Regions from separate parts of the Enterobacter sp. CFEC122 genome, predicted to be linked through region 1. Evidence: predicted binding sites of a transcription regulator. Region 1 holds the regulator's gene; each other region holds the start of a gene.

Region 1 (7,801 bases):
ATTATCACCAGACTATCGAGACGATTGCCAGGCTGGTCGAGATGGCCGAGCAGGCGACAGGGCAAACCGGCAGCGTCGGGATGGGGATACCGGGGTCGATCTCGCCGTATACCGGCGTGGTTAAAAATGCCAACTCCACCTGGCTCAACGGTCAGCCGTTTGATAAAGATTTAAGCGCGCGCCTGAAGCGGGAAGTGCGTCTGGCCAACGACGCCAACTGCCTGGCGGTCTCTGAGGCCATCGACGGCGCGGCGGCCGGTGCCCAGACCGTGTTTGCCGTGATCGTCGGCACCGGCTGCGGTGCGGGCGTAGCGTTCGGCGGGCGCGCCCATACCGGCGGTAACGGCACCGCGGGCGAGTGGGGGCACAACCCGCTGCCGTGGATGGATGAAGACGAACTCAAATACCGCACCGAAGTGCCGTGCTACTGCGGAAAACAGGGCTGTATTGAGACCTTTATCTCCGGTACCGGTTTTGCGACCGATTACCACCGCCTGAGCGGCCAGCCGCTCAAGGGAAATGAGATCATGCGTCTGGTCGAAGCGCAGGATCCGGTGGCGGAGCTGGCCCTGAGCCGCTATGAAATGCGGCTGGCGAAATCCCTGGCGCACGTGGTGAATATTCTCGACCCAGACGTAATTGTGCTGGGCGGCGGCATGAGCAACGTCGACCGGCTGTACGCCACGGTGCCGAACCTGGTGAAGCAGTGGGTCTTCGGCGGGGAGTGTGAAACGCCGATCCGCAAAGCCGTCCACGGGGACTCCAGCGGCGTGCGCGGCGCGGCGTGGCTGTGGCCAGAATAAACGGCTCTGTAAGCCTGGTAAGCGAAGCGCCATCGGGCGAATTCAGGCAGCCACAATAAAAAAGCCGGGTGGCGGCTACGCCTTACCCGGCCTACATGTTGAGTGGACCTTTACTGCACGGCAAATTCTTTATCCAGCTTGCTATACCCCAGCCCGTTAATCTTCTTCACTTTGATCTGCACCGGAATACGCTCTTTCATCGCCTCGACGTGGCTGATCACGCCGATGGTTTTCCCGGTGGCGTTCAGCGCGTCGAGCGCATCCAGCGCCGTATCCAGCGTCTCACTGTCGAGCGTGCCGAACCCTTCATCCAGGAACAGGGAATCGATCCGCGTTTTATGACTCACCAGATCGGAAAGCGCCAGCGCCAGCGCCAGGCTGACCAGGAAGCTCTCGCCGCCGGAGAGGGTGCGGGTATCGCGGACCGCATCCGCCTGCCACGTATCCACCACTTCCAGCTCCAGCGCGTCACTGGCCTTACGCTGCAATAAATAACGCCCGTGCAGGCGGTTAAGCTGCTGGTTTGCGAGCCAGACGAGATTGTCCAGCGTCAGCCCCTGGGCGAACTTACGGAACTTGTCGCCGGTGCTGGAGCCGATCAGCGCGTTCAGATAACCCCAGTCATCCGCCTGGCGCGCGGCCTCTTCAATTTGCTGCATCAACGCCAGCTGGTGCTGCCGGTTATCGCTGTCCTGCTTAAGCTGCTGGCGGATCTCGCCCTGATGCGTGGTGTTCTCGCGCAGCTGTTGCGCCAGCTGCTGCAGCTGGCTTTGCAGCGTGGCGGCATCGGCATCGAGCCCTTCCGGCCGCAGTGCCAGATGAGACTGCAGCTGCTGGTTCGCTTGCCCGGACAGCGCCGCGGCCTGCTGGATCTGGTTTTCCAGCGACTGTTTCAGCTGTTCAAGGTGGCGAATAGCATCGTCATCCAGCAGCGCGGCAAGAAACGCGTCCTGGTCGGCAAAGCAGCTCGCCGAGCGCGCCGCGGTGAACTGCGTCTGCGACTGCTGCAGGCGCTCTCGCTCCAGCGCTTCCTGCTGCTGTTGCGCGGTCAGCTGGCTTTGCAGCGACACGCACTCGTCGTGGATGGCGCGCCAGTTATCAGGAATAACCGGTTCGGCGTCTTCGCTGTTCGCTGCCGGAAGCGCGTCGAGCAGCGGCTTCAGGGCGTTTATGCGTTCCTGAAGCACGCCGTGCTGCGTTTGCTTCTCCTGCCACTGCGCGAATTCCGCTTCACGGGCCTGAAGCCAGGCGGCTTCCTGACCTTCTTCAGGTGCGTTAAGCGAGAGCGCGAGCAGGGCATGTTCCAGCGCCTGCCGCGTGGCCGCCAGCTGCTGCTGATACTGCCGCTCCTGCGCGTCCTGTTCGTTGAGCTGGTTCTGCAGGGTGAGACGCTGACTGAGCTGATAAAGCTGGCGCTCGTAATGTTCCTGTTCGTTCAGCCATGGCGCGATATCGTCCTGAATATTCAAGGTAATGTTCAGGGACGTGCAGGCCGCCACCCACTCTTTAGTGAGCGCTTGCTCCTCCTGAGAAAGCGTCTGCGCGTCGTCTGTCTCGCGCTGGATCTGCTGAGTCAGGGCATTGACCTGTCCCAGCACCAGCAGGCCTTCCTCTTTAAGGGCGGCGACCTCTTTTTCCAGGGCATCACGGCGGCGCTGGTTATCCGTCAGCTCAAGTGACTGATATTGCTCAACGGCGGGATGTTCACAGGAACCGCACAGCGGGCAGGGTTTACCCGCCTCAAGCTGCGAACGGTAATGCTCCAGCTTCTTGATTGTTGCTTCGGTTTCGCACAGGGCTTTCAGGTCGAGATAGTGCTGGTTTTTCTCTTTGTACTGCTGGCGGCGCAGGGTCAGCGTTTCATTGAGTTTATTTTGTTCGGCCTGCGCCTTCTGCACGTTTTCACCGCTCTGGCGCAGGCGCTTTTGCAGCGGCTGATAGCGGGCATGCAGCGACGTCAGCTGCTGGCGCAGCGTGCGGGACCTGGACTGCTGCTCCATGGCCGCGCTGACCTCATCCGCCGTCAGCGTCAGCGCGTTTTCCGGCATCGCAGCCAGCCTGTTGCGTAATTCACCTATCCGCGCAGCAAGCGAGGCTAACTGCGTTTTATCGCGGTTAAGCTGCGAGAACTGGGCGCGCCAGCCTGCAATCTCCTGGCCTAACAGACGATAGCGCTCGTGCTCCGTCAGCCACTGCGCCAGCGCCGTCAGTTCGGTCTGAAGCAGCTCGTGGTTACGCAGGGCGGTATTGCGAATACGTGAACGCAGCGCGGTTCTGGCTTGTAAGCGAGTATTTACTTCGATAATTCGCTGCTGCGTTTGTGCCAGACGCGCGGTTTGCTCCTGCTGATGTTCCCAGAGCGGGCGAAGCTGGGCGGCGGGCAGAGCGAGCTGGAGCTTTGCCAGCTCAGGCGCAGCGTCCGTCAGCGCCTGTTGCGCCTGCTGCTGCATTGCGGCGACGCGCTGTTGCTCGCGCACGAGCTCATCATGGCGCGTAAGCCACTGAAAATGTTTCTGTTGGTTTTGCTGCTGTTCCAGCAGGGTTTTCTCTTCGTCAGTAAGTGCCTGCAAACTTTGCTGTAACTGCTGCTGTTGTTCTTCGCTCAACAGCACGACGCCCGCCGCCTGCGCCTCGCACTTTTCAAGCACGCTGCGGGCCGCTTTGTGTTTCTCAAACACCATGGCGGAAATCTGACCGTAGATTTCGGTGCCGGTCAGCTCTTCCAGCAGCTCGGCGCGATCGCTCGGTTTGGCATTAAGGAAGGCGGCAAACTGCCCCTGAGAGAGCAGCATCGAGCGGGTAAAGCGCCCGTAGTCCAGCCCGGTGAGCGCGGCGGTTTGCTCCAGCTTATCCGTTACTTTGTCGGCCAGGATTTTGCCATCTTCGCAGCGCGCCAGCTCCACGCGCGGCGCCTGCAGGTTACCGTCCGGCTGGTTGCGCGCCCGGTTCTGGCTCCAGAAGGCGCGATAGGCGATGCCTTTTACCTCGAACTCCACTTCCGCCAGACATTCGGCGGTGTCGCGGGTCATCAGGTCATTTTGCGCCTGGGAGACTTTATTCAGGCGCGGCGTTTCGTGATAAAGCGCCAGACAGATGGCGTCGAGCAAGGTAGTTTTACCTGCCCCGGTTGCGCCGGTGATGGCAAACAGCCCGTTGCTGGCAAACGGCTCAGCGGTAAAGTCAATTTTCCACTCGCCCTTGAGGGAGTTGAGATTTTTCAGGCGCAGGCTCAGAATTTTCACGCGTTTTCTTCCTCGTCATTGAGCGCATGCAGGGTATGGCTGAACAGTTCGCTGAGTCTTGCGCGCTTCGCATCGTCAATCTCCTCCTGTGAGAGCCTGCGTTCAAATACCTCTTCGACCCCCAGTTCACTGAGCGTTTCGCGTTGAGCGCTTAGCAGAATTTTCTCGCGCTGCTCGCGGCTGCGGCGCACCAGCAAGACCTCTACCGGCAGGTCTTCGGTCAGCGCCTGGATTTTTCGCTGCATATCGTGCAGGTAGTCGTCGGTGGTGATTTCGATGTCCAGCCAGATGGGGGGATCTTGCTCGACGCCGCGCCACTGCTCCAGCTGGGCGGTGATGGCATCGAGATCGCCTTTCAGCACCGCCAGCGGTTGAGTTACGGGCACCTCCAGCGTGTCGACGGCGCTGAGTTTTCCGTCGGAGAAGGTCACCAGATGTACGGATTTGGCTTTGCCCGTTTCGTCAAAGCTGAGCGAAAGGGGCGAGCCGCAGTAGCGGATGTGCTCGCAGCCGCCGACGATCTGCGCCCGGTGAATGTGCCCGAGCGCAATGTAGTCGGCGGGCGGGAAGTGTTGCGCCGGAAAGGCATCCAGCGTGCCGATATAGATGTCACGCACGGCGTCACTTTTACTGGCCCCGACGGTGGTGAGGTGCCCGGTCGCAATCACCGGAATCGGCTGGTCACCGCGCAGGGCACAGGCTTCGGCGTGCTGCTGGCGGTAATAGTCGGCGATCGCCTGTAACAAATGCTGCTGCTTTTCCGCGCCCGACAGCCCCGCCTGGCTTTGCACGATGTCGCGCGGACGCAAAAAGGGAATCGGACACAGTACCGCCCCGGGCGACCCGTCGCGCTTTTTCAGGATCTGCGGGGCGTGCCCGGCGCTGGCGACGACGGTGGTATTGAGAAACGCCAGGATGTCGCGGGATTCGTTAAGCGTCGCGACGGAATCATGGTTGCCGGCGACAATCACCAGATGACAGCCGGTTTGCTGCAGATTCACCACGAAGCGGTTGTACAGCTCACGGGCATAGCTCGGCGGCGAGCCGGTATCAAAAATATCTCCCGCCACGATAATCGCGTCCACCTCATGCGTCCGGGCCGTTTCCAGCAGCCAGTTCAGGAACGCTTCATGTTCAGCCGCACGGCTTTTGCTGTAAAAATTTTGACCCAGATGCCAGTCCGAGGTGTGAAGTATGCGCATAGCTGATCCGTGGCAAAAAAGAGAAAGCAGGATTATAAACGTTCAGAGAAGGGAAAATAACCGCTGTAATAAAACAACAGTTTGCCATTTATAGTGGTACTGTTTTTCATAAATCTGTCATAAATCTGACGCATAATGGCGCCGAATTACAAACTTGTAACGTAAATAAGATAAGACAGGGCAAAGTATGGCGAGACGTATTCTGGTCGTAGAAGATGAAGCTCCAATTCGTGAAATGGTGTGCTTCGTGCTCGAGCAAAACGGCTTCCAGCCGGTTGAAGCGGAAGATTATGACAGCGCAGTGAACCAGCTGAATGAACCCTGGCCCGATCTGATTCTGCTGGACTGGATGCTGCCCGGCGGCTCCGGACTGCAGTTTATCAAACACCTGAAGCGTGAAGCGCTGACCCGCGACATCCCGGTTGTGATGCTTACGGCGCGCGGAGAAGAAGAGGATCGTGTGCGCGGTCTGGAGACCGGCGCGGACGATTACATTACCAAACCGTTCTCCCCCAAAGAGCTGGTGGCCCGCATTAAAGCCGTGATGCGCCGTATTTCGCCGATGGCGGTGGAAGAGGTGATTGAGATGCAGGGGCTGAGCCTTGATCCGACTTCTCACCGCGTGATGACCGGTGAAAATCCCCTCGACATGGGGCCTACCGAATTTAAACTTCTGCACTTCTTTATGACCCACCCGGAACGCGTGTACAGCCGCGAGCAGTTGCTGAATAACGTCTGGGGAACTAACGTGTATGTCGAAGACCGGACGGTTGACGTACATATCCGCCGCCTGCGAAAAGCGCTGGAACTGAGCGGCCACGATCGCATGGTGCAGACGGTCCGCGGCACGGGTTATCGTTTTTCTACCCGTTTCTGAACAATGACAGGAGTGTGACGCGTGCTGGAACGTCTGTCATGGAAAAGGCTCGTCTTTGAACTGATCTTATGCTGTATTCCGGCCTTCATTCTGGGGGCCTTTCTTGGACATCTGCCGTGGTTTCTGCTGGCGTCGGTCACCGGGCTGCTGATCTGGCATTTCTGGAACCTGCTGCGCCTCTCCTGGTGGCTGTGGGTTGACCGAAGCATGACGCCGCCGCCCGGAAGCGGCAGCTGGGAGCCGCTGCTGTACGGTCTGCACCAGATGCAGATGCGAAATAAAAAGCGCCGCCGCGAGCTGGGAAGCCTGATTAAGCGTTTTCGCAGCGGTGCGGAGTCGCTACCGGATGCGGTCATTCTGACCACCGAAGAAGGGACGATCTTCTGGTGTAACGGCCTGGCGCAGCAGCTGTTGGGCCTGCGCTGGCCGGATGATAATGGCCAGAATATCCTCAACCTTCTGCGTTATCCCGAGTTTACGCTGTACCTGAAAAAGCGTGATTTTACCCGTCCGCACAATCTCAAGCTCAATAACGGTCGCCATCTGGAGATCCGCGTGATGCCCTACAGCGATAAGCAGTGGCTTATGGTGGCGCGCGATGTCACCCAGATGCACCAGCTGGAAGGGGCGCGCCGCAACTTCTTCGCCAACGTCAGTCACGAATTGCGTACCCCGCTGACCGTGCTGCAGGGCTACCTGGAGATGATGCAGGAGCAAACGCTGGAAGGTGCGCCGCGTGAAAAAGCGCTGCACACCATGCGCGAGCAAACGCACCGGATGGAAGGCCTGGTGAAGCAGCTGCTGACGCTCTCGAAGATTGAAGCGGCACCCACGCTCGCGCTGAATGACACCATCGATGTGCCGATGATGCTGCGAGTCGTGGAGCGTGAAGCGCAGACGTTAAGCCACAAAAAGCATCACCTGACCTTTGAGGTCGACAACACGCTAAAGGTGCTGGGCAGTGAAGATGAGCTGCGCAGCGCTATCTCCAACCTGGTGTATAACGCGGTAAACCATACGCCGGAAGGGACGGAGATCGTGGTGCGCTGGCAGCATACCCCAACGGGGGCCGAGTTTAGCGTGGAGGACAACGGGCCGGGGATCGCGCCGGAGCATATTCCGCGTCTGACCGAACGCTTCTATCGCGTGGATAAAGCGCGATCGCGGCAGACGGGCGGAAGCGGCCTGGGGCTGGCGATTGTGAAACACGCGGTGAATCACCATGAAAGCCGTCTCGATATTCAGAGTACCCTGGGTAAAGGAACCCGCTTCAGCTTCGTGATCCCGGAACGATTAATTGCCAAAAAGATCGCCTGACGGCAGGTGTGTCATTTTACCTTTCCACGGGTCAGCCATCGCTGGCCCGTTTGCTTTGCAGCCAAGCGAAACGCGTGTGAATTTTATACGGCTGGCTGTTTTTTGTTCGCATGATTAGCCATGGGTTTTTCTTATAATTAGCGTATTGTGCTGGAGTGTATTTTCATGCTGGCATATTGTTCTGGTTTTACGATCCCACCTTGCCTTTAAACGTTATAAGCGTTTAAATTGCCCCCCAGATACTGTCAGACCGACTGTATTTGCGTGGTAAATCGAAAAACTATTCTTCTCCACGCCAGGACGGGAGCATATCCCGCTAAAATTGAGCAAATTTTCGGCTGTATCGTCCCGTCAGGGGCA
Region 2 (7,801 bases), on a different contig from region 1:
GTTCATGCCTGCGCTTGTTGGCAACGTCCGTTGTAATCAGGAAATTTCATGGAAAATCAACCTAAGTTGAATAGCAGTAAAGAAGTTATCGCATTTCTGGCCGAGCGTTTCCCGCAGTGCTTCAGCGCGGAAGGCGAAGCTCGTCCCCTGAAAGTCGGTATTTTTCAGGATCTGGTGGCGCGTGTTGAAGGGGAAATGAACCTCAGCAAAACTCAGCTGCGTTCCGCCTTACGTCTTTATACTTCGAGCTGGCGTTACCTGTACGGTATCAAACCTGGCGCGACCCGCGTGGATCTCGACGGCAACCCTTGCGGTGAGCTGGACGAGCAGCACGTTGAGCACGCGCGCAAGCAGCTGGAAGAAGCCAAAGCACGCGTTCAGGCACAACGTGCGGAACAGCAAGCGAAAAAACGCGAAGCCGCCGCGGCAAACGGCCAGGAAGAAGCGCCTCGTCGTGAGCGTAAACCACGCCCTGCGCCGCGTCGTCACGATAATAACGATCGCAAACCGCGTGCAGACAAACCAGCAGCAAAAGCCCCGCGTGCGCCTCGTGAAGAGCCGCGCCATACGCCGGTTTCTGACATTAACGCCCTGAGCGTGGGTCAGGCACTGAAGGTAAAAGCGGGTAACAATGCTATGGACGCCACCGTACTGGAAATCACCAAAGATGGCGTTCGTGTACAGCTGACTTCTGGTATGTCAATGATTGTACGCGCAGAACACTTGTTGTTCTGAAACGGAGGCCAAGCCTGGCATGAACACTTTTTTTAAGCTCACCGCGCTGGCGGGCCTGTTTGCTATAACAGGTCACGCCTTTGCAGTGGACGATATCACGCGTGTTGATCAAATTCCGGTACTCAAGGAAGAGACGCAGCACGCGACGGTGAGCGAGCGCGTGACCTCACGTTTCACCCGTTCGCACTATCGTCAGTTCGATCTCGATCAGGCCTTTTCGGCCAAAATCTTTGACCGCTATCTGAACTTGCTGGATTACAGCCATAACGTTTTGCTCGCCAGCGATGTCGAGCAGTTCGCTAAGCGGAAATCCGAGGTGGGTGACGAGTTGCGTTCAGGCAAGCTGGATCTCTTCTACGATCTCTACAACCTGTCGCAAAAGCGCCGCTTCGAACGCTATCAGTACGCGCTGAAAGTGCTGGAACGTCCGATGGACTTCACCGGCAACGACACCTTCAATCTGGACCGCAGCAAAGCGCCCTGGCCAAAAGATGAAGCCGAGCTGAATGCGCTGTGGGACGGCAAAGTGAAATACGACGAGCTGAGCCTTAAGCTCACCGGCAAAGACGAAAAAGAGATCCGTGACACGCTGACGCGTCGTTACAAATTTGCCATTCGTCGCCTGGCACAGACCAACAGTGAGGATGTTTTCTCACTGGCCATGACGGCCTTTGCGCACGAAATTGATCCGCACACCAACTATCTCTCACCTCGCAACACCGAGCAGTTTAATACCGAAATGAGCCTGTCTCTGGAAGGTATCGGCGCGGTGCTGCAGATGGACGATGATTATACGGTGATCAATTCGATGGTCGCGGGTGGTCCGGCATCCAAAAGCAAAGCCATTAGCGTAGGCGATCGCATTGTGGGTGTGGGACAAACCGGCCAGAACATGGTCGATGTGATCGGCTGGCGTCTTGATGACGTGGTTGCGCTGATCAAAGGTCCGAAGGGCAGCAAGGTTCGTCTGGAAATTCTGCCAGCCGGAAAAGGCACCAAAACCCGTATCGTTACCCTGACCCGTGAGCGTATCCGTCTGGAAGATCGCGCGGTGAAAATGTCGGTGAAAACCGTGGGTAAAGAGAAGGTGGGCGTCCTGGATATTCCTGGCTTCTACGTCGGGTTGACTGACGATGTGAAAGTTCAGCTGCAGAAACTTGAAAAGCAGAACGTCAGCAGCATCATCATCGACCTGCGCAGTAACGGCGGCGGGGCGCTGACGGAAGCGGTTTCACTCTCTGGCCTGTTCATCCCATCTGGCCCGGTGGTTCAGGTGCGCGATAACAACGGTAAAGTGCGAGAAGATGCGGACAATGACGGTGTGGTCTACTACAAAGGCCCGCTGGTGGTTCTGGTTGACCGCTTCAGTGCATCTGCATCTGAGATCTTCGCCGCTGCCATGCAGGACTACGGCCGCGCGCTGATCGTCGGTGAGCCAACCTTCGGTAAAGGCACCGTTCAGCAGTACCGCTCTCTGAATCGGATTTACGATCAAATGCTGCGTCCGGAATGGCCTGCACTGGGCTCGGTTCAGTACACCATTCAGAAATTCTACCGCGTAAACGGCGGCAGTACGCAGCGTAAGGGTGTCACGCCGGACATCATCATGCCGACAGGCACCCAGGAGACGGAAACCGGCGAGAAGTTTGAAGATAACGCGTTGCCGTGGGACAGCATCAATGCCGCGACCTACGTGAAAGCGGGTGATATGACGCAATTTGGCCCTGAGCTGCTGAAGGCGCATAACGACCGCATCGCGAAAGATCCGGAGTTCCAGTACATCATGAAGGATATTGCGCGATTCAATGCTCTGAAGGATAAGCGGAATATTGTTTCTCTGAACTACGCTCAGCGTGAAAAAGAGAACAACGAAGACGATGCAACCCGCCTGGCGCGTATCAACGATCGCTTCAAGCGTGAAGGCAAGCCTCTGCTCAAGAAACTGGACGATCTGCCAAAAGATTACCAGGAGCCGGATCCGTATCTCGACGAGACGGTGCATATCGCTCTCGACCTGGCGAATCAGGAAAAAGAGAAACCTGCCGTACAGCCCGCTCCGGCAAAATAACCTCCCAACAGGCACAAGAGATTGTGCCTGTTTCTTTTTGTTCTTCATCCTTCCGTCAGCCAGATTTTCAATTGTGTAAAGTTGTGTCTTTCTGGTGACTTACGCCCGCCGGATGCTTGAAAATAGCCGCAATACCCATACGATGTGGGTAATCGCATAGTGCGTTTTGTTAAACTGAGGTAAAAAGAAAATTATGATGCGAATCGCGCTCTTCCTGCTCACCAACCTGGCGGTGATGGTGGTTTTCGGGCTCGTGCTAAGCCTGACAGGAATTCAGTCGAGTAGCGTTCAGGGTCTGTTGATTATGGCGCTGCTGTTTGGTTTTGGTGGCTCGTTCATCTCCCTGCTGATGTCGAAGTGGATGGCATTGAAATCGGTAGGGGGTGAGGTTATTGAACAGCCGCGTAACGATATGGAACAGTGGCTGATGAATACGGTGGCTCAGCAGTCCCGTCAGGCCGGGATCGCCATGCCGCAGGTGGCCATTTACCATGCTCCGGACATCAACGCGTTCGCCACGGGTGCCCGCCGCGATGCGTCACTGGTCGCTGTTAGCACCGGACTGTTGCAGAACATGAGCCGTGACGAAGCCGAAGCGGTTATCGCCCACGAAATCAGCCATATCGCAAACGGTGACATGGTGACCATGACCCTGATTCAGGGCGTGGTAAACACCTTCGTGATCTTTATCTCCCGCATTCTGGCGCAGATTGCCGCTGGCTTCATGGGCGGTAACCGTGACGAAGGCGAAGAGAGCAACGGCAACCCGCTGATCTATTTTGCCGTGTCGATGGTGCTGGAACTGGTATTCGGTATTCTGGCGAGCATCATCACGATGTGGTTCTCCCGCCACCGTGAATTCCACGCGGATGCCGGTTCTGCGAAGCTTGTTGGTCGCGAGAAGATGATTGCCGCGCTGCAGCGTCTGAAAACCTCCTACGAGCCGCAGGAAGCGAACAGCATGATGGCCTTCTGCATTAACGGTAAATCCAAATCGCTGAGCGAGCTGTTTATGTCTCACCCGCCGCTGGATAAACGTATTGAAGCGCTGCGCAGTGGGGAATACCTGAAGTAACGCAACAAAACACAATAAGCCGGGCAGGAGAACACTCCGCCCGGCTTTTTTTATGCCTGAACCCTGGGCTGGGTCACCCGCAGGCCGCTGACGATAGCCGCGAGTGTGGCAAGTATACCGGCGGTGAGGAGGGCAACATGGTTGCCGTTCTGGCCTGCGAGGTTAAACATCAGGGCGACCAGCGCCGCACCGGTGCTTTGCCCAAGGAGACGCGCGGTTCCCAACATGCCGCTGGCCCCTCCGCTACGATGGCGCGGCGCTGAGGTGATAATGGTGTGGTTATTGGGGGACTGGAACAGCCCAAACCCCGCGCCGCAGAGGATCATGCGCCAGATAATGTCCAGATCGGAAGGCGACGAGGGCAGCAATGCCAGTGCGAAAAGGCCTGTCGCCATCACCGCCAGCCCCAGCGCCCCGAGTAAACCGGCATGAACGCGTTCAATTAAGTAACCTGCCAGCGGGGCCATCACCATGGTCGCCAGCGGCCAGGGGGTGAGCAGCAGTCCGGTCTCCACTTCTGACCGGCCTACCACGCTCTGCAGAAAGAAGGGCAGAGAAACCAGAGCCAGCATCTGGGCGCAGAACGAGCAGACGGACGTGCAAATGGAGAGTGAAAAGAGAGGAATACGCAGCAGATCAACGGGCAGCAAAGGCGCGGGGAGGGTGAGCTGGCGGCGAACAAAGAAGAAGCCGATCGCCAGCAGGGCGATGAGCTCCGCGCCGGTAAGCATCAGCGATTGTCCTTGCGCAAAGCCGCTCAGCGCTGTAATCAGCAGGCCGAAGGTCAGGGCATTCATCACCGCACTCGCCACGTCGAAGCGCGGCATGCTGATTTTGGGACCGTTAGCGGGAAGAAAGCGCAGGGCAAAGAAGATGGCGACGATACCCAGCGGCACGTTAATGGCGAACAGCCATTGCCATGACGCGACGGAAAGGATCGCCGCCGCAATGGTTGGCCCGGCGGCTGAAGAGACGGCCACAATAAACGAGTTTATACCCATCCCGCGCCCCAGATGGCGCTGGGGATAAATCAAGCGGATCAGCGCCGTGTTTACGCTCATCAACGCCGCGCCGCCAAAACCCTGGGCGATGCGCGCAAGCGTCAGGGTATGCAGTGAATCTGAAAGGGCGCAGAACAGGGAGGTAAACGTGAAAACCACCAGGCCACACTGATACACCCGGCGGTAACCGAACATATCGCCCAGGAAAGAGAACGAGAGCAGTGAAACCACAATCGCAATCTGGTAGGCGTTAACAATCCAAATCGAACTGGCGGGTGAGGCATGCAGGTCGCTGGCGATGGTTGGCAGGGCAACGTTCGCAATCGCGCCGTCAAGGACGGCCATGGAGATACCGATAATGATGGTCGCTATTGCGCCATACCGCTGGGGTAATGGCAGGCCATCGGAAAGATTCTTTTCCATCAGGAGTAAAAAGCTCAGCGTGAAATTATTCTCAGGGTAACTATTTTAGCATTGTTACAGCCGCGATATGTCGCAGATTTGTAACGAAGTAAACGCGGATTGATTGCAGCTGACATGACGGGAACTTATAATAAAAACCAGTTCTGATTTTTATAAAACACTCGCTATGAGGTGGTAAATGGCTATTGCGGATTTGGATAAACAACCAGATTCTGTTTCTTCCGTGCTGAAGGTGTTTGGCATCTTACAGGCGCTTGGAGAAGAGCGTGAAATAGGTATTACAGAGCTGTCACAGCGCGTGATGATGTCAAAAAGCACCGTTTATCGCTTTTTGCAAACCATGAAATCATTGGGTTACGTTGCGCAGGAAGGCGAATCTGAAAAATATTCTCTGACGCTGAAGCTGTTTGAATTAGGTGCGCGTGCGCTACAAAATGTTGACCTGATCCGCAGCGCGGACATTCAGATGCGTGAAATCTCTCGCCTGACCAAAGAGACCATTCATCTCGGTGCGCTGGATGAAGACAGCATCGTTTACATCCATAAAATCGACTCCATGTACAATCTGCGCATGTATTCGCGCATTGGGCGCCGCAACCCGCTCTACAGTACCGCGATTGGTAAAGTTCTGCTGGCGTGGCGCGATCGCGAGGAAGTGGAGCAGATCCTCGACGGCGTGGAATACAAACGCAGCACGGAACGAACCATTACCAGTACGGAAGCGCTGCTGACGGTGCTCGACCGCGTGCGCGAGCAAGGGTATGGCGAAGATAACGAAGAGCAGGAAGAGGGGCTGCGCTGTATCGGCGTCCCGGTATTTGACCGCTTTGGGGTGGTGATTGCGGGCTTAAGTATCTCTTTCCCAACCTTACGTTTCTCCGAAGAGCGTCTTCATGAGTATGTGTCTATTCTGCACACTGCCGCACGTAAAATTTCTGAACAGATGGGCTATCACGACTACCCGTTTTAATCCCTGCTGAAATGATAAAACGCCGCATCTGATGCGGCGTTTTTTATGCCTCATGAACCTGGCTGATTAGCCGTTATCAATCACGACGGAGGTTTTACGCAGTACAGGACATTGGGTTAAGCCAATGATCCCGCTGTCAGTATGCAGATACTGGGTGGTGCTCATTCCTTGTGCGGTTAGGTATTTACACTGAATGCCTAACCCGGCTGCGTTTTCTGTGCTCCCCACAAGCACACCATAGCCCGTTAACAGAAGGCCAATCCAGACAAGGGCCAGTGCAATAATTGTTCGAATGATGAATCGCATTATTACCTCTTTTATCGTTGTTATCGTAATGCTAGCGTAACGTGTTTACGCAATGAAACAAGTGCAGCATTCTTAAAAACCGCGATGGAGGCGCAGTTAGCCCTTGTTTAAGATAAGCGTGATAATCTCGTTACATCAGGTCCTTAGACGGAGTGTGGAGTGAAAAAAATACGCTGGGTAATTCTGATTATCGTACTGATAGCGTGCGTGGTGTTATGGACGCAGACGATCAATGTGATGTGCGATCAGGATGTACAGTTTTTTAGCGGCGTTTGCGCAATCAACAAATTTATTCCGTGGTAATACACATTTTTTCTCAACGTGATTTCCTTCCTTCACGCCAGTGGTAAAATAGACGTTTTTATTGAGGTGGTGAAATGGGTGAGTTACTGAATTCAGGGTTGCTGAATATGGCATCCCTGATGATTTCTTTGGTGGTTCTGCTTGTGGGGCTGGTCATCTGGTTTTTCGTGAATCGGGCCAGTTCGCGTACAAATGAGCAGATCGAACTGCTGGAAGCGCTGCTCGATCAGCAAAAACGCCAGAATGCATTGCTACGCCGTCTTTGCGAGGCTAACGAACCGGAAGAGAAAGACGCGCCGAAAGACGCGGTCGCTGAAGATAACAAAGACGAAGACGACTTTATCCGCCTGGTGGCTGAGCGTTAATCTTTTTAGTCCTGGGAGGTGGCTGTGGTCTGGAAAAATCCCTGGTATGACCCCTCCCTGAAACATCATACCCCGAACGGTTTTCGTAATACCCTTCCTGTCGGACATCAACCCGGTGACCTTGAACGTTGGCGTAAAGCGCGCAAAGAGGCCGGTTTACCGAAGCCGCCCGCGCTGGGTTATGACGATTTCATCCGCCAGTGGTGGCAACCCGTTGAGCTTGCGGCATCTCATGAAGATGGGGTGTGGTGGCTCGGACACGCGAGCGTGTTGCTGCAGCTGGACGGCAATATCATCCTTACCGATCCGGTGTTTTCACGACGTGCTTCTCCGCTGCCTTTCCTGGGACCCCAGCGCAAAACGCCTCCCGTACTGTCTGTCGACCAACTTCATCAGCTTGATGCGGTTGTCATCTCCCATAATCATTACGATCATCTTGATGACGCAACCATTCGCAGAATCCTCAAGCGCTTTCCCGACGTCTGTTGTTTCGTTCCGTTGGGCCTGGCCGACTGGTTTCGTCGCCGGGGAGCAAAACGCGTGGTCGAACTCGAC
Region 3 (7,801 bases), on a different contig from region 1:
GAAAGCCTGATCTTTGAAGGCACGGAAGGGCTACCGGCGCAGATTGCGAAGCATCTGCAGTCGCGCCAGCTGAGCGTGACCTTAAGCGAGCAGTTCACCGGTGGCCTGCTGGCGCTGCAGCTGTCGCGCGTCAACGCGCCGCTGCTGGCCAGCGAAGTGGTGCCGTTCCAGCAGGAGACTCTGGCGCAGACCGCCCGCTGGGCGTCCGAGAGAAGGGTGAAGCATTTTGCCGGTCTGGCGCTGTTTGTCGGCGGGCTGGATGAGGAATACCTCAACTTCGCGCTGGCGACGCCTGAGGGCACCCACGCCCTGCGGGTAAAAATGAGCATTACCCGCCACAGCCTGGCGGTGCGTCAGGAGGTGTGCGCCATGATGGCGCTGAACATGCTGCGCCGCTGGCTGAATGGCAAAGAGGTGGCCAGCGAGCACGGCTGGATTAACGTGGTTGAGTCGCTGTTCGTGGAGTAACGCCTGTGCCGGGGCCTTTCGCCCCGGCCATGTTCACCCGAGCGCCTTTGCCAGCAGCGTAATCGGATGCTCGCAGCGCTTGCTGGTGGACATCTCAATCTGCCACTTGCAGGTTTCGCAGTCCGTCACCACGATATCCGCGCCGCTCTCCTCAATCTGACGGAACAGCGGAGCGCCAATCGCCTGCGACGTTTCGTAGTTTTCACGCTTAAAGCCGTAGGTTCCCGCAATCCCGCAGCAGCGTGAGTCCAGCACCGTCAGCTCCAGCCCCGGAATTAACCGCAGCAGCTCAAGCGTATAGAGTGACCAGCCCATTTTTTCCATATGACACGGCGTGTGGTACACCACTTTCAGGGGTAATTTCCCCAGCGGCAACGTCTGTCCTCTGTCCAGCTTGCGCCACAGGAAGCGCGTCGCCAGCTCGATGTGCTCGCGCAGGCCGGTGTTATCCACATCCAGCAGATGCGGATACTCGTCGCGCAGGGTGAAGGTGCAGGTGGATGAGGTCGCCAATACCGGTATGCCTTTCTCGACAATCGCCTCGCGCAGGGAGGTGACATTGCTTTGAGCCTGCCTGCGTGCTTTATCGGTAAACCCGTTGGCAATCAGCGGCACGCCGCAGCACTTTTCTTTATTCAGTAGCTGAACGCCCGTTCCCATGGCGTTCAGCACCTTCAGCAGATCTTTACCCAGCTGCGGGTGGTTGTAATTCACGTAGCAGCCGTGGAAAAAAGCCACCTGCTCGGCGTACTGCGCCTGCTCCGCCGCCACGGATTTATACCAGCGGCGGAAGGTGCCGTGAGAATATTTTGGCAGGCTGCGGTGATGGTCTATCTTCAGCGTGGCATCCAGCAGCTGGCGCACCGGCTTGAGAGCGGTCGCGGCATTCACCAGCGGGGCAAACGGCGTCGAGACGCTGCCCATCAGATCGGTGTGGCTCAGAATCGCGTCCCGCAGCGACGGCTTTTGCGTGCTGTAGCGCGCCCGGGCGCGCTGGATAATATCGCCGATTTTCACATCCGACGGGCAGGCGACTTCGCAGCGTTTGCAGTTGATGCAGTATTTCAGCGCTTCATCGTACAGCTTGCCGTCCTTCAGGCGCAGACGCTCGCCGTCCGGCCCGGCCTGCTTTGGCCCGGGATAGCGTGGGTTCACGCCGCTGACCGGGCAGACGGTGGTACACACCGTGCATTTGATGCAGCTTTCAAAACGGGTATCGTTCATTGTTCAGCCTCCGTGCGCTGGCTAATCTGCTCTGCCACATACAGCGCCGTGACGGCGCAGACTCCGCCACCGCATCCCTGGGTAATGGGATCGTACCCGCCCAGCAGCGAGCCGATGGCAAAGAGATTACTGACGGGCTTACCGGCAAGCTGCGGATGCAGGTGGTTATCGACAATCACGCCGAACTGCTGCCAGGGCTGCGGCGAGAAGAAATCACTCTGATACCAGTCCGCGCGGGAGGCTCGCTGGCGAACATCCAGCCCCATAATGGCTTCCCGGATGCCCTCCCGGCTGCTCAGCAGCCCGTTGCTGAAGAAGCTGCCGCTTGCCAGCACCGTATAGCGGGCGCGAAGCGGAATATCGTCGTGGCTGCGCGTCCAGATTTCGCTCACCGCGCCGTCTGTCAGGGTGATTTTTTTCACTTCATCACCTGCCATCCAGACGCCACCCTGCGCAACAAACTTACGCTGGAGCTGGGTATGCAGGCGAATGCCGGGGACAGACGGGGGCAGCGTGGGCAACAAACCGAGCGTGCAGGGCAGACGGTCTGAGAGCCAGCGCCAGAGTCGGTTGTCGTTCAGGCCAAAGCACGTGGGCATCAATAGCGCATCGCATCCTGCCGCAAGCGGGCTGAGCGCCTCATACAGCAGCGGCCATTTGTCCTCGTTATCCAGAAAACGGGCGATATTCACCGCGCGAAATTCGCTCGGGTTATCGCGCAGGACATCAAGCTCAGGCAGCTCTATCTCTGCCGTTTCGGCGTTAACGCCCTGGCGACAAAGTGACGCCGCCGCGAGATGGGGCTGAAAATCCAGAAAGCCGCTAATCCCTACCACCCGCACGCGTCCCGCGCGAATGGGGGCAACGGGCACTTCCTCCGGGCTGAGCCAGGCGGAACGCAGGGTGCCGAGCGGCGTAACGCGCTGGTGATTGAACCTGGCGCTGCCCTGCAGACGCGCGCCGCACTCCGCCAGCAGCGCTTCGGTTTCCAGCGCAAAGCGGTCAATATGCTGTGCGCCAACCAGGTGATAAGGGTGCTCCGGCGGCAGCTTATCGCGGTACGCTTCGTCCACCAGATCCAGCGAGCCCGACGAGAAGTGCAGGGCGCTCTGCCCCCGGGTGATAATGGCGCAGCGCAGCCCCTGCTTCGTGAGCTTAATGCCGCAGAGCAGGCCCGCCAGCCCGCCGCCGACAATCACGGTATCAAATTTCATCGTGTTGCTCCTTCTCCAGACCGCAAAGCCCCTGGTAGACCCAGCGGGTAAATTCACTTTCACGCAGGGCATCGCCCCAGGCGACAGGCTGAATGCCTTTCCAGCGCTCGTTTAAAAACGCGCTGAGCTGATCGAGCGACTGGGTGGCGGTGGTGGTATGAAAACGCTGCAGCAGCCCCGCAGCACGGCAGGCGCACAGTTCGCCCTGACAGGTCCCCATTCCGACGCGGGTGCGGCGGCGGAGATCGAGCAGGCTGTTGACCGTCAGGTTCTCCACCGCGTACTGCACCTCACCGGCCGTCACGGCTTCGCACTCGCACACCAGGCTGCGGCTCAATCTTCCTTCACCAAGCCACGGTGGCGTTCTGTCGCCGTGGCGGTATACCGCGGACCCGCGCAGCGGCGCGGGCAGGGAGATGATTTTCTGCAGCGTTTTTTCGGTGGACTGACGCGATCCCGGCAGCGGCTGTTCTGCCGTGACGCACGGCTCGGTATTTCCGAGCTTGCGGCAGACGGCATCGGTCGCCCACTCGGCCATCAGGCGATAGGTCATCAGCTTGCCGCCGGTGATGGTGATAAACCCGTCCATGCCGTCGCGCGCGGCGTGATCGAGCAGCACGATGCCCCGGCTGACGTTCCGTCCGCTCGGGTCGTTGTCGCTGGCGACCAGTGGACGCACGCCCGCGTAGGCGCGCAGAATGCGCGTCTGGGCCATCACCGGGGCCAGTTTTTCCCCTTCGCGCAGCAGGATGTCGACCTCTTCGGCGGTCACGCGGTTGTAGTCTATCTCGCTGTAGTCCACGTGCGTTGAAGTCGTACCGATTAACGAAATGGTATCGCCCGGGACGAGGATATCGGCGTCAGACGGCTTGCGGCAGCGGTTAATCACGTGGTTATTGATGCGGTGGTCGAGGATCAGCAGCGAGCCTTTCGCCGGGAACATGCGCACCGACAGGTCCGCGTATTCCGCAATACGCTGGCCCCAGATCCCCGCCGCGTTGACCACTACGGCGGCATACAGCTCGCCGTGCTCGTTGTACTGCGTATCAAACACCCGCACCCCACAGATGCGATGACCTTCGCGAATAAGCCCGGTCACTTCATGTCCGGTCAGAATGCGTGCGCCATGCTCACGGGCGTCCAGCATGTTGGCGGCGGTCAGGCGAAACGGATCGACGGTACCGTCAGGGACTTTAACCGCGCCAATAAGCGCCGGGTTGACCGACGGTTCCAGCCGCCGCGCCAGCGCCGGATCCATGGCCTCCGCCTGAATGCCCGCGGCAGTGCAGGCGGTAATAAAGGTCTCCTGAAAGGCGAGGTCATCTTCGGGAAGGGTAATAAAGATGCCGTCGGTCGGCTCAATGCAGTGGCGTGCGATACGCTTGAGGATCTGGTTTTCAGCAATACATTCGCGCGCGGATTCCGCGTCGGTGACCGCATACCGGGCGCCGCTGTGCAGCAGGCCGTGGTTCCGTCCGGTTGCGCCCGTGGCGATATCATGGCGTTCCAGAAGCGTAACGCTTAAGCCGCGAAGGGCGCAATCGCGCGCGATCCCGGCGCCGGTTGCGCCACCACCAATGATTATCACATCACTATAACGAGGATCGTGACTGGTCATTGTTTACCCTCTATGTTCGTTTTTTATCATTTAGCCATAGTAATTTTGTGGTTTGTTTGATTTCGAACATAAACGCGCGGAATTCGAAAGTGAAACGTGATTTCATGCGCTTTTTTGCGCATTCTGTCATATTTCTGTAACAATCTGTGCGTTGATTCACAGTAACAATCACCGTGATTTCTTAACATCCCCGCCTCTGGAATTCAGGTGCGAGCCACCTGCTCATTCATTTCAAGGCCACGGAGGCTGTTATGCTCAGTATCTTCAAACCTGCGCCCCACAGGGCGCGTCTGCCAGAGGCAGAAATAGATCCGCTCTATCGCCGTCTGCGTTGGCAAATCTTCCTGGGGATCTTCTTCGGGTATGCGGCGTACTACCTTGTACGTAAAAACTTCGCGCTCGCCATGCCGTATCTGGTGGAGCAGGGCTTCTCCCGCGGCGATCTGGGGTTCGCGCTGTCAGGGATATCCATCGCCTACGGTTTTTCCAAATTCATCATGGGTTCCGTGTCGGATCGCTCGAATCCGCGCGTGTTCCTGCCTGCCGGTCTGATCCTGGCGGCAGCGGTGATGCTGTTTATGGGCTTTGTGCCATGGGCAACCTCCAGCATTGCCATCATGTTCGTGCTGCTGTTTCTCTGCGGCTGGTTCCAGGGAATGGGGTGGCCGCCGTGCGGACGCACCATGGTGCACTGGTGGTCGCAGAAAGAGCGCGGCGGCATCGTGTCGGTGTGGAACTGCGCCCATAACGTGGGCGGCGGTATTCCGCCGCTGCTGTTCCTGCTGGGGATGGCCTGGTTCAACGACTGGCACGCGGCGCTCTACATGCCTGCCTTTGGTGCCATTCTGGTGGCGATTATTGCTTTCGCCCTGATGCGCGATACGCCGCAGTCCTGCGGCCTGCCGCCGATTGAAGAGTACAAAAACGACTATCCGGATGATTACAGCAAGGAGCACGAAGAGGAGCTGACCGCAAAACAGATCTTCATGAAGTACGTCCTGCCGAACAAGCTGCTGTGGTACATCGCGGTCGCCAACGTGTTCGTTTACCTGCTGCGCTACGGCATCCTCGACTGGTCGCCAACCTACCTGAAAGAGGTGAAGCACTTCGCGCTGGATAAATCCTCCTGGGCGTACTTCCTGTATGAATACGCCGGGATCCCAGGCACGCTGCTTTGCGGCTGGATGTCGGACAAGGTGTTTAAGGGTAACCGCGGTGCGACGGGCGTCTTCTTTATGACCCTGGTGACTATCGCAACGGTAGTGTACTGGCTCAACCCGCCGGGAAATCCGGGTGTGGATATGGCCTGTATGATCGTCATCGGCTTCCTGATTTACGGTCCGGTGATGCTGATCGGTCTGCACGCGCTGGAGCTGGCGCCGAAGAAAGCGGCGGGAACGGCGGCGGGCTTTACCGGCCTGTTCGGCTACCTCGGCGGTTCGGTCGCGGCGAGCGCCATCGTGGGCTATACCGTTGACTTCTTCGGCTGGGACGGCGGCTTTATGGTGATGATCGGCGGCAGCGTGCTGGCGGTACTGCTGCTGGTTGTTGTGATGATCGGTGAAAAACGTCACCACGCGGAAGTGCTGGCGCGTCGTCAATAAGGAGCTTTGCGATGAAATTAACTCAGTTAGCAACCGGCTTGCTGCTGGCGGGCCTGATGACAGGCTCCGCGCTGGCGGCGGATAAAATCGTTATTGCCCACCGAGGTGCGAGCGGCTATCTGCCGGAGCATACGCTGCCGGCAAAAGCGATGGCCTATGCGCAGGGGGCGGATTACCTGGAGCAGGATCTGGTGATGACGAAGGACGACCAGCTGGTCGTCCTGCACGACCATTATCTTGACCGCGTGACGGACGTAGCAGAGCGTTTCCCGGATCGCGCCCGCAAAGATGGCCGCTTCTACGCCATTGACTTCACGCTGGCGGAGATCCGCTCCCTGAAGTTCACCGAAGGCTTCGAGATTGAAAACGGCAAGAAGGTGCAGGTCTATCCGGGACGTTTCCCGATGGGCAAATCTGACTTCCGGATCCATACCTTCCAGGAAGAGATTGAGTTTGTTCAGGGACTGAACCACTCCACCGGTAAAAACATCGGCATCTACCCGGAAATCAAAGCCCCATGGTTCCACCATCAGGAAGGGAAAGACATTGCCGCGAAGACGCTGGAGGTGCTCAAACAGTACGGCTACACCAGCAAGCAGGACAAAGTCTACCTGCAGTGTTTTGACGCCGCCGAGCTGAAGCGCATCAAAACCGAGCTGGAGCCGAAGATGGGGATGGATCTCAATCTGGTGCAGCTGATTGCCTATACCGACTGGAATGAAACCCAGGAGAAGCAGCCGGACGGCAAGTGGGTGAACTACAGCTACGACTGGATGTTTAAGCCGGGTGCGATGAAGCAGATTGCGCAGTACGCCGACGGCATCGGGCCGGATTACCACATGCTGGTGGCGGAAGGCTCAACGCCGGGACACGTGAAGCTGACGGCGATGGTGAAAGAGGCGCATGCCAGCAAGATGCAGGTGCATCCGTACACCGTGCGTGCAGACCAGCTTCCGCCGTATGCCACGGATGTGAATCAGCTTTATGAGGTGTTATATAACCAGGCGGGCGTGGACGGACTGTTTACGGATTTCCCGGATAAAGCGGTGAGCTTCCTGAAGGATAAACGCTGAAATTGCCGGGTGGCGGCTGCGCCTTACCCGGCCTACGAACTGCGGTTTTGTAGGTCGGATAAGCGAAGCGCCACCCGACACATTCACATCTCGATCTCGATATCGCCTTTTGCCCGGCAGCAGCAGGGCAAAATTTCCCCTTCGTTGATAAAGGCTAGCGGTTCGGTCAGCCAGTCCACCTGGCCGGCGACCAGACGGCAGCGGCAAGAGCCGCAGTAGCCGGAACGACACTGGTACTCTACTTCGACCTGATGCGCCTCAAGCGCCACCAGCAGAGAAGGGTGCTCTTCCCGACACAGTACCTCAGTGCCGGAAAGACTTAACGTGACGCGTGACATCAGAGCTGGAAGTCGCTCAGGTCGTCGGTGTTGACTTCAGAATCAATCTGACCGACCAGATAAGAACTTACTTCCACTTCCTGCGGCGCAACCTGCACGTTATCGGACACCAGCCAGGTGTTGATCCACGGGATCGGGTTAGAGCGCGTCTGGAACGGCAGGTCGAGACCGACCGCCTGCATGCGGATGTTGGTGATGTACTCAACGTACTGGCACAGGATGTCTTTGTTCAGGCCAATCATGGAGCCGTCGCGGAACAGGT
Region 4 (7,801 bases), on a different contig from region 1:
AGGTCGGCAAGAAACGCCTGCCGCACGTGCTGGCTGGTTGAGCGAAGCGCGTCGGCGTTTTCCACGCAGCGGGGCAGGGCTGAAAGCAGCGTGTCCACGGATACAGGCGACATCGCCTCAACAATATCCAGGTAGCGCTTAAACAGCGCAGGGTCGCGAATCACCTGTAACGCCTGAGGAATATCGGTGTCGATATAGAGCATATGGTAGCTGCGCGGTTGCCCGGCGACGGGGTTGCAGCTGTGCGGCGCAGAGGCCGGGATCACAATGAGGTCCCCGGAGTTAAGGATGTATTCTTTGTCATGACAAATGCAGCAGGTCTGGCCTTCCATAATCGCGCCGATAGAGAGCTGAGGGTGACTGTGGCGTTTGTACGCCTGCGTGCTCTGCCACGTGCTGCGCAGCTCAAGGCCTGAGGCGCGGTGAAAAGTCTGCCGGATGTGTCGGGTATCGGTCATATGAACTCCTTCTGGACGTTTTTTATACCACGTCAGCGAACCGTCTTGCAGCGCTTCATTAAGAACCTTCCGGATATACCCAACTTTACGTCCACAGCCAGTCATGTTGACTACCCTTAATACCCTAAGCGGTAAAACAAGGAGATTCGACATGGCTTATCAGACAGTAAATCCTGCCACTAACCAGCTCATCAAAGAATACCCCTCGCATACCGACGCGGATATCGAAGCGGCGCTGAAGGCGGCCGATGCGCTTTACCATTCGGACTGGGCGAAAGGCGACATCAATCAGCGCCTGCCGGTGCTGCATAAGCTTGCCGATCTGATCGACGAGCGCACCGAGGAGCTGGCGAAAATTGCCAGTCAGGAGATGGGTAAGCTCATCGAACAGAGCCGTGGCGAAGTGAAGCTGTGCGCGCAGATCGCCCGCTACTACGCCGACAACGCGAAGCAGTTCCTGGCCCCGGTGAAGTATCAATCCGAACTCGGGGAAGCGTGGGTGGAGCATCACCCCATCGGCGTGCTGATGGCCGTTGAGCCGTGGAACTTCCCGTATTACCAGCTGATGCGCGTTCTGGCGCCAAACCTGGCGGCGGGTAACCCCGTTATCGCCAAGCATGCCAGCATCGTGCCGCACTGCGCCGAGACCTTTGCCCACCTGGTGCGTGAGGCGGGGGCGCCGGAAGGGGCGTGGACCAACCTGTTTATTTCGTCCGAGCAGGTGGCGAACATCATTGCTGACGATCGCGTGCAGGGTGCAGCGCTGACCGGCTCTGAAAAAGCCGGCAGCGTGGTGGCCGCGCAGGCGGCGAAGCACATCAAGAAATCCACCCTTGAACTGGGCGGTAACGACGTGTTCGTGGTGCTGGACGATGCGGACCTGGACAAAGCCGTCAGGATTGGCGTGAATGCGCGGCTCAACAACGCCGGGCAGGTCTGTACCGCGGCGAAGCGCTTTATCCTGCATGAAAAGATTGCCGACACCTTCCTGAGCAAATTCACCGAGGCATTTAAGCAGGTGAAAATTGGCGATCCGCTCGACGAAAGCACCACGCTGGGGCCGCTGTCGTCGAAAGATGCTCTGGAAACGCTGACCAAACAGGTCAACGAGGCGGTGAAAAACGGCGCGACGCTGCGCTATGGCGGCAAGCCGGTGCAGCGTGAGGGGAGCTTCTTCGAACCGACGATCCTGACGAATATCTCGCGCGACAACCCGGCGTACTTTGAAGAGTTCTTCGGCCCGGTGGCGCAGATGTACGTGGTAAAAAACGACGACGAGGCGGTCGCGCTGGCGAACGACTCACACTACGGCCTGGGTGGGGCGGTATTCAGCCAGAATATCGAGCGCGCGAAGAAGATGGCGTCCCGGATCGAGACCGGGATGGTGTATATCAACTGGCTCACCGATACCGCGCCAGAGCTGCCGTTCGGCGGCGTGAAGCGCTCCGGTTACGGACGCGAGCTGTCGGATCTGGGGATCAAAGAGTTTGTGAACCAGAAGCTGGTGGTGGTGCGTCAGTAAGAGGCCATAAAAAAAACCTGCCAACCGGCAGGTTTTTTTATGGAGTTATTGCACTTCGATCTTGTCCCAGCCGCTTTTGAACATGCAGCTGTCAACCAGCGTATCCCGGCGATATTCATTCGCGTCTTCAACCGTGTAGCTCGTGGAAATATCCTTTTTCTTTTTCGATTTGTCCGTTTTTTCCGAGCTCGAACCGGTCACCACGTTATCCGGGGGAAGATCGATCAGCGCCTGCGCTTCGCATTCCGTGAGCTTTTTATTCATTTCCGCATCGCTGACGCCCGGTTTCACCCATTTGTACTGGACGCAGCCGGTGAGCATCAGCGTGAGGCTCAGAACGCAAAGCGCGGTCATGCGGTGTTTCATCAGAAGGTGACTCCACCGCCTACATATGCGCCGTCAATCAGTGTGTGGCCAGGGCGGCCGTCCTTGCCATCAACGCTCACGTGGCGGTAACCCACTTTCAGGGTCACAGGCGTAATTGGCGTCCAGCTTACGCCGCCGTTGGCTTCCACGTAGTTTTTCACGCTGTTGTTCAGCCCTTCTGGCGCCACGTAGCCTTCACCGTACACGTGGATGCTGTCGGTCAGGGCAACGTTCACACCACCGCCGATCGGGAACGCCACGCCGTTATCGCCTTTCTTCGGGCCGATGTAAATGGCTTTGGCACCCGCATTCAGCATCACCGGGCCCACTTCCAGGTTGTAGCCTGCGCCCACGCCGCCGGTCTGGGTACCGTCATCGGTGTTTTTAAGCCAGTTGCTTTCGGCATACAGGCCGGATGAGGATTTCCCCATCTCGAGGTTGAGGTTGGTAAAGTTTTTACCCTGCTCAATGCTGCCGCCCATTGCCAGAGCGGAACCCGAGAGGGCGGTCAGAGCAGAAAGAAGAAGGATATTCAGTTTTTTCATGTTTTATGCCTCGTCATTAAATTCATCTGGGGGCACCTTAACAAGCGATGTTTATGACTGCAAATGTGATGAAGGTCGCTGTTTTATGCTGATATTGTTAACTTTTTTATTTGAAATGTTGCATTGATGTTTGATTGTCGAGGTGTCAACGCGTGATGTTTGGACGTTTAGGCACCGTTTAATTTTTTGACTAAACATAAACTGAACGAGGAAGGGATAGTGATTAGAGGTGAATTAATTGGGTTTCTAATAATTTCCAGAAGTATTTCAGATGTCACACAATACAACACAACCTTACATTTCAGGGCAATGAATATACGTTCACCCGCGCACGTCGGTTGCCTTTCTATGTCATTTTTCTGACACGTTTATTCTTTACGTTGTTGGCTTCACTCACTGGACACTAACAATATGAAAAGAAAAATTATTCCTGTGCTTATCGGTTGTGCGCTCTCTTTCTCTGGCCTGGCTGCGCAGCCTACCGCTGAGCGCTATATCGTCAGCTTCCCTGACGGCTCCCATGTGAAATACAGCGGCGCGTTTGCCGATGCGTTCCCGAACGGGCTCCCGGTGGGGATTGGCTCTGGCCTGCTGTTTACGGGCAAGCAGGGCGATGCCCTGACGTTTGCGACCGTGACCGATCGCGGTCCCAACGCCGATGCGCCAAAAATGGGTAAAAACGAAGCCAAAATCTTTGTTACGCCGGATTTCGCGCCGCTCCTGATGACCATCCGCGTCCAGAACGGCAAAGCGGAGGCGGTTGATGCCCGCCCGCTGCACGACGATAAAGGCGAGATTAACGGTCTCCCGCTGCAAAGCGGCGTGATTGGCTCCACCAATGAAGTGGCGTTCAGCGACACCCTCAAGGTCCTGAAAGGTGATAACCGCGGACTGGATACGGAAGGCATTACGCCGGACGGCAAAGGCGGCTACTGGCTGTGCGACGAGTACGGCCCGTTCCTGATTAACGTCGACAGCAAAGGGAAAATCCTCGCGATCCACGGGCCGCAGGCCGCGGAAGGGGAAAAATCTATCGCGGGCGGTCTGCCAAACATCATCAAATGGCGCCAGCCCAACCGGGGCTTTGAAGGCCTGACCCGGATGCCGGACGGGCGGATTATCGCCGCCGTGCAAAGCACGCTGGACATCGACGGGAAGAGCAAAAAGCAGGCGCTGTTCACCCGTCTGGTGAGCTTCGACCCGGCGACCGGCAAAACCGCGATGTACGGTTACCCTATCGACAGCGCGGCCTACGACAAAAACAGCGATGCCAAAATCGGCGACATCGTGGCGCTCGATAATCAGCACATCCTGCTGATTGAGCAGGGAAGCGATAAAAACGACGGGATGCGCAACCTGATTTACAAGGTGGATCTCAGCAAGGCGAGCGATCTTTCCGCCTTCGACAAGCCGGGCGAGTACCCGGAGTTTGATGATGAGAAAACCCTGGCGCAGCGCGGCATTACCCTTGCGGCAAAAACGCAGGTGGTCGATCTCCGCGCGCTGGGCTGGCAGCAGGAGAAGGCTGAAGGACTGGCGCTGATCGACAGCAAAACGCTTGCGGTGGCGAACGATAACGACTTTGGCGTGAAGGTCGCGATACAAAACCCGGTCGAGGGCAAGAAGCTTAAGGATTACCGGGTGAACGCGGAAGGCAAGCTGACGCTGGAGGATAAACCGGTGGAAACCACGCTCAGCGTGAAGCCGCTGAAGAAGCCGGAGTCCGACAGCGAGCTGTGGATTGTGACGCTGCCGGAGGCGGTGAAATAAGTTTACCGCTCACTCCTCTCCCCACAGGGGAGAGGGGATTGTTCGGATCGCATAGTTAAGCGGGGAGGCTATTTCTTCAGACCCGCAAACGCCGCCCGAATCTCCTCTTCCGGCAGCTGGATGCCTATAAACACCATCACGCTGTGCGGCGCTTCATCGCCCCACGGTCGGCCCCAGTCGGCGCTGTACAGGCGCTGCACGCCCTGGAACAGCAGGCGGTTCGGCTCGCCGTCAATCCACAGCATCCCTTTGTAGCGCAGCAGCCTGTCGGCAAACGACAGCAGCAGGTTCTCCATCACGCGGGAGACCTCGCTGATGTCCACCGGGTAATCCAGCTCCACCACAATCGACGCCACGTCGTTTTGCTTGTCGGACATAAAGTGGAAGCGCGGTTTTGCGGTGACGTTCTCCTCCAGCATAAAGCCGCTGGTGTTGAACAGCTGAGACAGGTCGATATCGCCGTGCGTCACCGTGTAAATCGGCGCGCGGGAGTTGATGCGGGTCAGGCGCTCGCGAAGTTTTTCGCTTTCGCCCGCCACGTCGGTTTTGGTCAGCAGGATGCGGTCGGCGTAGCCCACCTGAGACTGGGCGATGGTGAACTGGTTCATCTGATCGTCGGCGTGGACCGCATCGACCAGGGCAATGACGCCGTCCAGCAGGTAGCGCTGGCAAAGGATCTCGTGCGAGAAAAAGGTCTGAATGATCGGGCCGGGGTCGGCCATGCCGGTGCACTCGATCACCAGACGGTCAAAGTCGATGTCGCTGCGATCGCGGCTGTCGAGCAGGTCCAGCAGGGCATCTTCCAGCTCGTTAGAGCGGGTGCAGCAGATGCAGCCGTTGGTCAGGGTTTTGATCTGCGTGGCGCGATCGCCAATCAGCTGGTCGTCTACGGAGACTTCGCCAAATTCGTTTTCGATGACGGCGATTTTGAAGCCGTGCTGCTCGTTCAGGATGTGGCGCAGCAGGGTGGTTTTACCGGCGCCGAGGAAACCGGTCAGCAGGGTAACGGCAATCGGGGTCATGGTCTCTCCTTTAGCAGCAGCGGACGCCGCCTTCTCCACTTCCGCCGTAGCGCGCTTCCTGACGCTCGCGGAAGAATTCGGTGTAGGTCATGTACGGCTTATCCGGATGGTTGGTCTTCATGTGCTCAACGTAGTTGTCATAGTCCGGGATGCCAATCAGCATTTTCGCCGCCTGACCGAGGTATTTTTTTGCTTCGCCTAAGTTACCAAACATAACGTGTCCTGATAAGAAAAAGCCCGGTGGCGCGCAGCGATCCGGGCCTACAGCACCGTTGTAGGGCGGGTCAGCGCAGCGCCACCCGCCATTGTTTTAGTGGTGTGAAGAGGTCTTCACGCCGCCTTCCGGTACCGGCACGTACGGGGTTTCTTTATCCGTGCGGCCATTGATGTTGCGCACTTTCATCCAGGTTTTGATGCCGTAGAAGATGATGCTGTACACCACCACCAGGAACAGAATGCTCAGACCCGCGTTGGTGTAGTTGTTCACCACGATATGGTTCATGTTGGCAATCTGCTGCGCGGTTAAATCCGCGCCGCCTGCAGCAATCTTCTCTTTGTACTGGTTAGCCATGAAGAAGAAGCCTTCCAGCTGCGGGTTGGTGCTGAACAGCTTCAGACCCAGCGCCCAGGTGGTGCAGAGCAGCAGCCACAGCGCAGGCACCACGGTGACCCAGATGTATTTGGTACGTTTCATCTTCACGAGGACCACGGTACCCAGCACCAGGGCCACGGCCGCCAGCATCTGGTTAGAGATACCGAACAGCGGCCACAGGCTCTTCACGCCGCCGAGTGGGTCAACCACGCCCTGATACAGCAGGTAACCCCACAGGCCTACGCAGCCCGCGGTCCCGAGTACGCCCGCCACCAGAGAGTCGGTTTTCTTCAGGAACGGCACGAAGTTACCCAGCAGATCCTGCAGCATGAAGCGGCCCGCACGGGTACCGGCATCCAGCGCGGTGAGGATGAACAGCGCTTCGAACAGAATACCGAAGTGGTACCAGAAGCCCATGTCCGCCCACGGCAGCACTTTGTGGAACACGTGTGCGATACCTACCGCCAGCGTCGGTGCACCACCTGCGCGGTTCAGCACGGACGGTTCGCCGATGTCTTTCGCGGTCTGCATGATCTGCTCAGGCGAAATCACAAAGCCCCAGGAGCTGACGGTCGCCGCCGCGTGTGCGCTGGCCTCTTTCAGCTGCGCCATGATCAGCGCGGTATTTTCGCCGCCCATCTCATGCAGGTTAGGCATGGTGATGCCCAGACCCGCTGGTGGCGTGTTCATCGCGAAGTACAGGCCAGGCTCGATAATCGACGCCGCAACCAGCGCCATGATCGCCACGAAGGACTCCATGAGCATTGCGCCGTAACCGATGAAGCGCGCGTCGGTTTCATTGGCCATCAGCTTCGGCGTGGTGCCGGAGGAGATCAGCGCGTGGAAGCCAGACACGGCACCGCAGGCGATAGTGATAAACAGGAACGGGAACAGGGCGCCTTTCCACAGCGGACCGGTACCGTCAATGTACTGGGTTACCGCCGGCATTTTCAGCTCAGGGTTGATGATCACAATCCCGATTGCCAGCCCGACGATCACGCCGATTTTCAGGAAGGTCGCCAGGTAGTCGCGCGGAGCCAAAATCAGCCACACCGGCAGCAGGGCAGAAACGAATGCGTAACCGATCAGCGCGAAGGTGATGGTGGTGTCTTTAAAGGTCAGCGCCGGGCCCCAGTACGGGTCGTGCGCAATCACGCCGCCGAAGTAGATGGAGGCGACCAGCAGCACGATACCGATCACCGAGACCTCGCCAACGCGGCCAGGGCGCAGGAAGCGCATGTAGATGCCCATGAACAGCGCAATCGGTACGGTAGAGCAGACGGTGAAGACGCCCCACGGACTTTCGGCCAGCGCTTTCACCACGATCAGCGCCAGCACCGCGAGGATGATGATCATGATCAGGAAGCAGCCAAAGAGGGCGATGGTGCCCGGCACGCGGCCCATCTCTTCTTTGATCATCTCACCCAGCGACGAACCGTTACGGCGCGAGGAGATAAACAGCACCATAAAGTCCTGCACCGCCCCCGCCAGCACCACGCCCGCCAGCAGCCAGAGCGTACCCGGCA

The links. Region 1 encodes PhoB, which activates phosphate uptake and scavenging genes when phosphate is short. Its sites were predicted from a motif close to CTGTCATAAAACTGNCNNAT; they were not measured.
Region 2: a site for PhoB is predicted at 5,370-5,389, ahead of kdgR (DNA-binding transcriptional regulator KdgR). Genes of this name have one in related genera too.
Region 3: a site for PhoB is predicted at 4,648-4,667, ahead of glpT (glycerol-3-phosphate transporter). Genes of this name have one in related genera too.
Region 4: a site for PhoB is predicted at 3,238-3,257, ahead of ACVCAM_RS04625 (esterase-like activity of phytase family protein). Genes of this name have one in related genera too.

Annotation. Positions count from the first base shown of each region.
Region 1 covers NZ_JBRIQR010000002.1:88,207-96,007, forward strand. The annotation lists gene mak (fructokinase) at 1-803, shown strand, start outside; gene sbcC (exonuclease subunit SbcC) at 914-4,045, opposite strand; gene sbcD (exonuclease subunit SbcD) at 4,042-5,247, opposite strand; gene phoB (phosphate response regulator transcription factor PhoB) at 5,435-6,124, shown strand; gene phoR (phosphate regulon sensor histidine kinase PhoR) at 6,146-7,441, shown strand.
Region 2 covers NZ_JBRIQR010000010.1:118,819-126,619, forward strand. The annotation lists gene proQ (RNA chaperone ProQ) at 49-735, shown strand; gene prc (carboxy terminal-processing peptidase) at 755-2,803, shown strand; gene htpX (protease HtpX) at 2,997-3,878, shown strand; gene ACVCAM_RS09405 (MFS transporter) at 3,929-5,302, opposite strand; gene kdgR (DNA-binding transcriptional regulator KdgR) at 5,481-6,272, shown strand; gene ACVCAM_RS09415 (YobH family protein) at 6,339-6,578, opposite strand; gene mgrB (PhoP/PhoQ regulator MgrB) at 6,738-6,881, shown strand; gene ACVCAM_RS09425 (YebO family protein) at 6,956-7,246, shown strand; gene ACVCAM_RS09430 (MBL fold metallo-hydrolase) at 7,271-7,801, shown strand, end outside.
Region 3 covers NZ_JBRIQR010000008.1:61,750-69,550, reverse strand. The annotation lists gene ACVCAM_RS07705 (nicotinamide mononucleotide deamidase-related protein YfaY) at 1-468, shown strand, start outside; gene glpC (anaerobic glycerol-3-phosphate dehydrogenase subunit GlpC) at 502-1,692, opposite strand; gene glpB (glycerol-3-phosphate dehydrogenase subunit GlpB) at 1,689-2,906, opposite strand; gene glpA (anaerobic glycerol-3-phosphate dehydrogenase subunit A) at 2,896-4,524, opposite strand; gene glpT (glycerol-3-phosphate transporter) at 4,776-6,128, shown strand; gene glpQ (glycerophosphodiester phosphodiesterase) at 6,140-7,201, shown strand; gene yfaE (class I ribonucleotide reductase maintenance protein YfaE) at 7,285-7,539, opposite strand; gene nrdB (class Ia ribonucleoside-diphosphate reductase subunit beta) at 7,539-7,801, opposite strand, start outside.
Region 4 covers NZ_JBRIQR010000004.1:57,472-65,272, forward strand. The annotation lists gene ACVCAM_RS04605 (helix-turn-helix transcriptional regulator) at 1-458, opposite strand, end outside; gene ACVCAM_RS04610 (NAD-dependent succinate-semialdehyde dehydrogenase) at 610-1,980, shown strand; gene ACVCAM_RS04615 (hypothetical protein) at 2,026-2,346, opposite strand; gene ACVCAM_RS04620 (YfaZ family outer membrane protein) at 2,346-2,891, opposite strand; gene ACVCAM_RS04625 (esterase-like activity of phytase family protein) at 3,303-4,661, shown strand; gene yjiA (GTPase) at 4,730-5,683, opposite strand; gene ACVCAM_RS04635 (YbdD/YjiX family protein) at 5,694-5,897, opposite strand; gene ACVCAM_RS04640 (carbon starvation CstA family protein) at 5,994-7,801, opposite strand, start outside.